2 regions of the uncultured Porticoccus sp. genome follow, and region 2 is predicted to be linked to the other one. Evidence: riboswitches for the same ligand, from Rfam matches in the RefSeq annotation. Region 2 holds a riboswitch; the other holds the start of a gene.
What was found. Region 2 has a riboswitch for cobalamin ahead of AACZ64_RS09075 (ribonucleoside-diphosphate reductase subunit alpha). Riboswitches for the same ligand answer to the same signal wherever they lie in the genome.
Positions count from the first base shown of each region.

Region 1 (4,217 bases), on a different contig from region 2:
ATTTGAACATCGGTCCACTCCAGGCAAAGCTGTGGAATTCACCATTCTCCCCACAGGGATCAACCGTTGCCGGTAACTTCGCCAGAAAATCCAGATCGAACGCGGCGCCCGCCAGTGACTGGGGCATCCTGGCGGGATCTAGGCAGGTGACAGCGGCCTGCAGGCCGCCGCTGATCATGGTCAGGGCCAACTGATCCGTCGGCGTGCCCCAGATTGGAAACAGCACGTCGAGTCCGGTCTGCGCCATACGGCTTTCGCGGTAGGCGCGAATGTCCTCCAGAAACAGATCGCCGAAGGCAATCGCATCCGGTACGAATCGCTGCATGGCTTCATCCAGCCCGGCACGCATGGCCTGCTCATACTGTTCGTTGCTGCACGGCCACGGCAGAGGAATTTCAACCAGCGGCAACCCGGCAGCCTGCGCCTGGGCGCGCACCAGGGTCAAGCGAACACCGTGGATGGCCGAGCGGGCAAATGCCTGATTGTAGGTGGTCAACAACCCGACAACCTCCACGGTGGGATCCCGCTGCAACTGATAAAGTGTCCAGGCGGAATCCTTGCCGCTGCTCCAAGACAACAACACCCGGGTTTTGCCGGGTCTGCTCAAATCGGTCACGACAACCTGCCCTCCTGATCCGGTGACTTATTGGTTGAAACTGTAGCGAACACCGACCATGGCGCCAAAACCGAGCGACTCATAGCCAAAAACTTCCTCATAATCCTCATCCAACAGATTTTCCAGCCGGGTATAAACGGTCAGTGATTTGCTCGCCTGATACTGGGCACTCAGATTCACCAGTGTATAGTCATCCAGCTCAACACGCGCCGAAGGCTGCGGCCAAGGCGGGAAATACTGGTCATCCTGGTGGCCATTGTACTGGGCATTGAGGACAATATTGAGGCGCTCGGCCACCTGCCAGTTCAGCGTGGTGCTACCGAGATGGCGCGGGCGGCGCAATTCATCCACATCCCGGCCGCCACTGTTAGGTTCGGTGGCATCCGTGTAGGTATAACTGCCCTTGAGGGACAGGGTCTGTGTCAGGCTGGCATCAAAGGTCAGCTCCACACCCTGCCGGTCGCTGTTACCATCGACATTTTCTGCGGTGAAGGCAAAGGCAACCGGATCATAGACAAACCCGTTGATTTCATTTTCCAGGCGGGCACGAAAATAGGTCAGGCCGAGCATCAAGCGGCCATCAAACAGCGACTGATCGACACCCATGTCCCAACTGGTGGATTTTTCCGGACGCAGATCGGGGTTGCCGATAAAGTTGGTATAGAAGCCAAAGCGCTCTGAAAAGGTGGGATTTTTCACCGCTGTGCCCCAGCTGGCACGCAAACGCGTGGCCGATTCGGGGATGCGGTAACTGGCATCAAAGCGCCGCGTGTAGGCATTCTGAAACTCGCTGTTGTCATCGTGACGCACACTGGCACCCAGGGTCAGGTCATCCCACAGCACCACCCGGTACTCCAGTGCCACACTGTCGGTTTCGCGGCTCTGGTTCTGATTCGGGTCGCCAAAGAGAATCGGGCCTCGCTGGCGGAAATCCTCGGTTTCCCGTTCCAGCAGCAGCGACAGGCGCTGGGCCTGCTCATCCCAACTGAAACTGGTGATATAGCTGTACTGTTTTTTTCGCGTGGCGTTCGAGCCAGTGCTCTCGCCATCGGTATAGTTTTCATTGTTGTGGCGGCTGACCGCCAGAGCGACCCGATGCTGCCAGCGATCATCCAGCAGGGACAAATCCGCCTGGGCGCGTATAAAACGCTGACGGAAATCCGACTCAAGATCGCCGTCCTCCGGCAAACCGGTGATCAGGTCATCAATGCCATCAAATTCATTTTCGCCCTCTGTCTGGCGGGCCGTCAGGGACAGTCCCAGGTTGTCCAGCGGTCGCCAGCCGGCATTAAGATTAAGGGTGCTGTTGCGATAACCGTCATCTTCACTGCCGGAACGGGAAATGTTGTCGCCGTCGGATGACAGGTGTGATCCACTGAGATTGAAGTGGGCCGTTCCGACACTGGCCCCGAGCGTAAAGCCGGTATGATTGATGCCGTGGCTACCGCCCTCGGAGAAGACCTGTGCCTGAAAGGGCTCCTCCGTCTGGCGGGTAATAATATTGATCACCCCCGCCACCGCATCGCTGCCCCAAAGGGCGCTCTGTGCACCGCGCACCACTTCGATCCGCTCGATTCCGGCGGTGGACATATGAGCCCAGTTAAATTCGTCGGCCTGGCCACCATCGTTCACTTCTACGCCATCCACCAACACCAGCACATGGTTGCCTTCGGCACCACGCATTCTCAACTGGGTCGTGGAACCGAGCGGGCCGCTTCGGTTGATGGCGACACCGGGCACATCGCGCAACAGGTCACTGACTACAGCGGCGCCACTGGTTTCGATATCCCGGGCGGAAATAACATGAATGGCGTTACCGGTCTGCTGCAACTGAACCGGTGCCAGAGACGCGGTGACCACGACCTCCTGAAGATTATTCTTACCGGTTTCAGCGTCAATTGCTGTTTCTGTGGCCTGAGCGCTGGCACAGGAAATGACAAGGAGTGCCAGGCAACTGGCGGAGGGACGTTTTTTCATTGACAGGTCTCCGGCGTTCGACCCCGAACGCGTGCTGAGTGAGATCAGTCCACGGAGTTATCATTGGCGATGGAACAGAAAAACTGTCGACACCAACGCAACCACACCCCGTGGTTCGTTTGCGTAGCGACAGGCCGGTCTCCGGACTCATGAGCGGTTTCCCCTGCCAGATCGCCTTCCCATGCATATGCACAGTGGCTGTGTGATCTGGCTTTTGAACCCGTACTGCGGGTTCACTCAATTACCGTTGCGGGGGCAGTGTCGGGTTTGCCTTTGACTGGCGTCATGTAGCGCACCGACTTCCCGTTTCACTCGACGCACTGAACGCTGCGTCGAGAACCTGTTGCCTAAGCAAGGTGGAGGAATTTACGCCCGGAGCCGGGCAAAGTCAATTTGGGTTTTGCATGAGAGACGCGGGCAGGGAGGCATTAGCCAAGGGCATCCAGCGCATCGGTCAGCTTGCGCACCGGTATCACCTCCATCCCCCTAATCGGCTGGCGAGGGGCATTGCCAAAGGGAATAATCGCTCGCGTGAAGCCGTGTTTGGCGGCCTCTCGCAGTCGTTCCTGACCGTTTTGCACCGGCCTGATCTCACCGGACAGCCCCACCTCACCGAAGACCACCAGATCGCGGGGCAGCGGATGGTCGCGGAAGCTGGAAATAACCGCCAGGATCAGCGCCAGATCGGCACTGGTCTCCAATACCTTGACACCACCCACCACATTCACAAAGACGTCCTGATCACCGACCATGATTCCGCCGTGACGGTGCAACACCGCCAGCAGCATCGCCAGGCGATTGTGCTCCAGCCCCACGGTCACGCGCCTCGGATTGCTCAGGTGACTGTCATCCACCAGCGCCTGCAGCTCCACCAACAGGGGCCGGGTGCCCTCCCAGACCACAATGACCACGCTGCCGGAAGCCACCTCATCACCCCGTTGTAAAAAGATGGCAGACGGGTTTGCCACTTCGCGCAGCCCCTTGTCGGTCATGGCAAACACGCCCAACTCATTGACCGCACCGAAACGATTTTTGTGACTGCGCAGGGTGCGAAAATGACTGTCGCTGGTCCCCTCTAACATCAGCGAGCAATCGATCATGTGTTCCAATACCTTGGGACCGGCCAGACTGCCATCCTTGGTGACATGACCCACCAGCAACAGCACTGTGCCCGTCTGTTTCGCGTAGCGAACCAGCATCGCGGCACATTCCCGCACCTGCGAAACGCTGCCGGGGGCCGAGGAGATTTCTTCAAGCTGCATGACTTGAATGGAATCAACCACCAGGATCTTCGGTTGCACTCGCGCGGCAGTGGCACAGACCGTTTCCACGGAGGTTTCCGCCATGATCTGCAACCGGTTGACCGGCAGACCCAGGCGATGGGCCCGCATGGCGACCTGTTGCGGGGATTCTTCACCGGTGACATAGAGCGCCACCTGACTCTCCGCCAGTTTGCAGAGGGTTTGCAGCAGCAAGGTGCTTTTGCCCGCGCCCGGCTCGCCACCCACCAGAATGCAGGATCCGGGCACCAGCCCACCACCCAGCACCAGATCCAGCTCCTGACTACCCGCGCTGATACGGGGAATATCGGCCAGATCGATTTCCGCCAGCGTGTTCACCACAC
Region 1 covers NZ_CAXBHS010000007.1:86,340-90,556, reverse strand. The annotation lists gene AACZ64_RS08015 (adenine nucleotide alpha hydrolase) at 1-616, opposite strand, end outside; gene AACZ64_RS08010 (TonB-dependent receptor) at 644-2,593, opposite strand; cobalamin riboswitch at 2,708-2,952, opposite strand; gene radA (DNA repair protein RadA) at 3,022-4,217, opposite strand, start outside.
Region 1: it holds a riboswitch for cobalamin, as region 2 does, so the genes downstream of both, AACZ64_RS08010 (TonB-dependent receptor) here and AACZ64_RS09075 (ribonucleoside-diphosphate reductase subunit alpha) in region 2, are expected to answer to the same signal.

Region 2 (4,217 bases):
CGCCCACCCAGAGAAGTGGACCAGTGCGCATCGATATCCCAGTTCAGCTGCAGGAACGCCGCGGCGATCCTGGTCTCCCCACCGCTACGGCTGGTGGCCCGGGTTCTGTCGCCGGCAACATAATTATCGGCGTTATAGACCGTGGTATTCAGTTCGTAGGTTTCGTAGCGCAGGCCCGTCACCCATTGCATGCCGTCCAGACCAAATTCATGCAAAGTGAATTTGAGATCGGCAGTTTGCCAACCGGTGTCGCCGTAATCCAGCACCTGTCCAGCCAGAGTATGGTCTGGGTGGGCAGGATTGAGGGCAGAGCTGCGGGTTTCATCCGCAATAATGGCAAAGTGGCTGAGATTGGTTTCCACTGACAGACTGTCGGTCAAATCTCCCTTCAGGCGCAACCCCACCGAAAGGCTGCGGCGCTCCTGCTCACTGACATTGAGTCGGCTGCCTGGGACAAAAAACGGCTCACCATTCTGAACTACGTGGCCGCCCCAGATAGTATTACCATCGATATCCCGTAAATAACTATTAGCGGAATCATTATCCGAACGGCGATCCTCGTAGGCCAGATTCAAGAGGGCAAACCAGTCACCAAGGTCATACCCGGCCTTGAACTTGTAGTTGTCAGTGGTGGTTTTAACCATCCCGGTATCACCGAAATACCACTGGTCTGCGCCTCTGTCGTCTTCGCCCCCTATTGCACCACTGACCGCAGTTGGTGCCAGCGAACCGCTGGTACTGCCATAGTAGAAAGACTGGGGCTGGGAATCGTTTTCCAGACGGTTGTAAGAGAGGTAAACACTGAGGTCGCCGATTTTGTCGCCGAAAGAAATAAAACCCTTGCGTCCCCACAGATCATCGTCGAAACCGTATTCATCAAAGGACTGGACAAAGGATGACCAATCCACATGAAACTCCCGTTGCTGGGGAATCGCCGTTTCGATCAACACCACACCACCCATGGCGTTGCCGCTGTGCTCGGCGGAAAACGGGCCATAAACCACTTCCACCTGGGCGATTTCGCTGGCCGACACCAGGGTCCAGCGCGGCGCGCCGTTCCAGCGTGACTCGAGAAAATAGTGCAGCGGCACGCCGTCTGCAAACACCATTGAGCGGCTGGTCTGGAACATGTTGGAACCGCGGATCCCCAGGGTACCGTTGGCATCGCCGATGAAGCGGCGACGAATCACCAGGCTGGGCTCGTATTTCACCAGATCTTCCGTGGTCGCCACGTTGATACTGGCCATATCCTCCCGAGTCAATACACTGGTTGGGTTGGTATAGCCCGCCTCGCGACTGGAAGGTTGTTTACCCCAGATTTTGACTTCTTCCAGGCTTGCCGCGGCGGTTTCCATGGCCACTTCGACGCCACCGTCTTCCGCGTGAGCAGAGATCACTGAAAGACAGAACAGGGATGGAAGGGCCAAGACAGAAGTCCAGCGAATTTCTTTTTTCATTTTCTCCCCAGCCCGAATCTAAATGAAAGTGATTCGAATTCAGGGGCAGCATAATTGGGGCTCACCGGCATCCAGTCAATGCGACAAATTGTCGCAGCCTTGGGCGGACGACCTAGACCATGGCATTCCATTCGCCAACGGACAGGAAACCACTTTACATGCACAAATACACAAGATATGCTCGTAAAAGCTGGTTGGATTGGCACATCTTGTGTTTGATGAGCCTTCCTGAAAAGGGAATCCGGTGAAAATCCGGAACTGACGCGCAGCGGTAATGGGGAACGAACGCGACATCGGCACCGCCGAGGCACTGTTCAATTGAACGGGAAGCCGTCGCCGTAGGCAGCGCAACTTCATGCGCAATGCCCCTGAGTCCGAAGACCTGCCAGCAAACAAGGCTTCAGTCTTCGCGATTCAGGACACCAGCTGCATACGGGGAACCAATGCCCCACCGTGCCGCCATGTTGTATTTTGTCCGTCCGCCGATTGGCGAAGCCTGAAGATTTCGCGCATAAATCGACAGGAATGACATGATGAACAGCCAACCCTTCACCCCTGGCGGGCAGGACACGCCGCCCCCACACGCTACAGACATACCGTTTAAAGTGATCAAGCGCACTGGCCAGGCCGTGCCCTTCGATGCCTCAAAAATCGCCATCGCCATGACCAGGGCCTTCCTTGCCGTAGAGGGCCAGGAAGCATCCGGTTCGGCGCGGGTCAAACAGACTGTCAACACCATTGCCCGGGAAATTATCGAACGCCTGCAAAAGCGACTACCGGCGGGCGGCAGTGTGCATATCGAAGAAATTCAGGATCTGGTGGAGCTGGGTCTGATGCGCAGTGAGTGCCACAAGGTGGCCCGCGCCTATGTGCTGTATCGGGAGCAACACCATCAGAACCGCAGTGCCGCTGGCCTTGCCACGCCCACTCATGCCGAACCCAGCGAACAACTGCCGGTTGTCGACAGCAGCGGCAAGAAGGTGATGCTGAACCTGACAGACATGGACCAGCGGGTACAGCGCGCCTGCCGGGGCATTGAGGATGTGGACGCCGACTATCTGGCTGCCCAGATTCGTCGCACCCTCTACGGGGGAATGAAAGCAGCGGAAGTGACCACTGCCATGGTGATGGCAACACGCCCTCTGATTGAAAAAGACCCGGGCTATTCCCACGCCTGTGCCCATCTGTTGCTGGAGCAGCTCTGGGAAGAAGTCATCCTGGCCCTTGATTGTCACCAGAGCCTGTCCGGCCATTATAGTGAACAGGACTATGCCGCCCTGTTTCAGGCGGGGATTCGCGGGGCCGTCGAGGCGGAACTGCTGGACGAGGCCATGCTCAACTTTGACCTGCAACGCCTCAGTGCCGCCCTGCAGCCGGAGCGCGACCGGCAGTTCACCTATCTGGGATTGCAGACCCTCTACGACCGCTACTTCCTGCACCGGGACAAACAGCGCCTGGAGCTGCCCCAGAGCTTCTACATGCGGGTAGCCATGGGTTTGGCACTGCAGGAGGATGATCCCGACCAGCGCGCCATCGAGTTCTATGAGGTGATGTCATGCTTTGATTACATGCCTTCCACCCCCACCCTGTTCAATGCCGGCACCCGGCACTCGCAGCTCTCTTCCTGCTACCTCACTACAGTTCCAGACGACCTGGACGGCATCTATGAGGGTATCCGGGACAATGCCATGCTCTCCAAATGGGCCGGTGGCCTGGGCAACGACTGGACCCGGGTGCGGGCTCTGGGTGCCCACATTCGCGGGACCAACGGCGAGTCCCAGGGCGTGGTGCCCTTTCTCAAGGTGGTGAACGACACCGCCGTGGCGGTCAATCAGGGCGGCAAGCGCAAAGGCGCCGTGTGCGCCTATCTGGAGAGCTGGCACCTGGACATCGAGGATTTTCTGGAGCTGCGCAAAAACACCGGCGACGAGCGTCGCCGCACCCACGACATGAATACCGCCAACTGGATTCCCGACCTGTTCATGAAGCGGGTGATCGAGGATCAGTCCTGGACACTGTTTTCACCAGAGGATGTGCCCGATTTACACGATCTCTGCGGCAAGACCTTTGAGGCGCGCTATTGCCATTACGAACAACTGGCCCGGGACGGCAAGCTCCCATTGCACAAAACCGTGCCCGCCACACAGCTGTGGCGAAAAATGTTGTCCATGCTGTTTGAAACCGGTCACCCCTGGATTACCTTCAAGGATCCCTGCAATATCCGCTCTCCCCAGCAACACCAGGGCGTGGTGCACTCCTCCAATCTGTGTACGGAAATCACCCTGAATACCAATGAGCGGGAAATCGCCGTTTGCAATCTCGGCTCTATCAATCTGCCCAACCACATTCGCGACGGCCGACTCGATCAGGCACATTTGGAACAGACGGTTTTCACTGCGGTTCGAATGCTCGACAACGTCATCGACATTAACTACTACGCTGTGGAAAAGGCCCGGCAATCGAATCTGAAACATCGCCCGGTGGGTCTCGGCCTGATGGGGTTCCAGGACGCGCTCTACGCCCTGAAGTTGCCCTACGCCAGCGTGGAAGCCGTGTATTTTGCCGACCAGTCCATGGAGCTGATCAGCTACCATGCGATCCGTGCCTCGGCGCTACTGGCGCAACAGCGCGGCCGCTACGAAAGCTATCAAGGATCCCTGTGGGATCAGAATGTACTGCCCATCGACTCCCTGAAATCGCTGGAACAACAGCGCGGCGACGAGTATTGCACCCTCGACAACTCCAGCCAACTGGACTGGC
Region 2 covers NZ_CAXBHS010000008.1:125,144-129,360, reverse strand. The annotation lists gene AACZ64_RS09080 (TonB-dependent receptor) at 1-1,457, opposite strand, end outside; cobalamin riboswitch at 1,632-1,862, shown strand; gene AACZ64_RS09075 (ribonucleoside-diphosphate reductase subunit alpha) at 1,988-4,217, shown strand, end outside.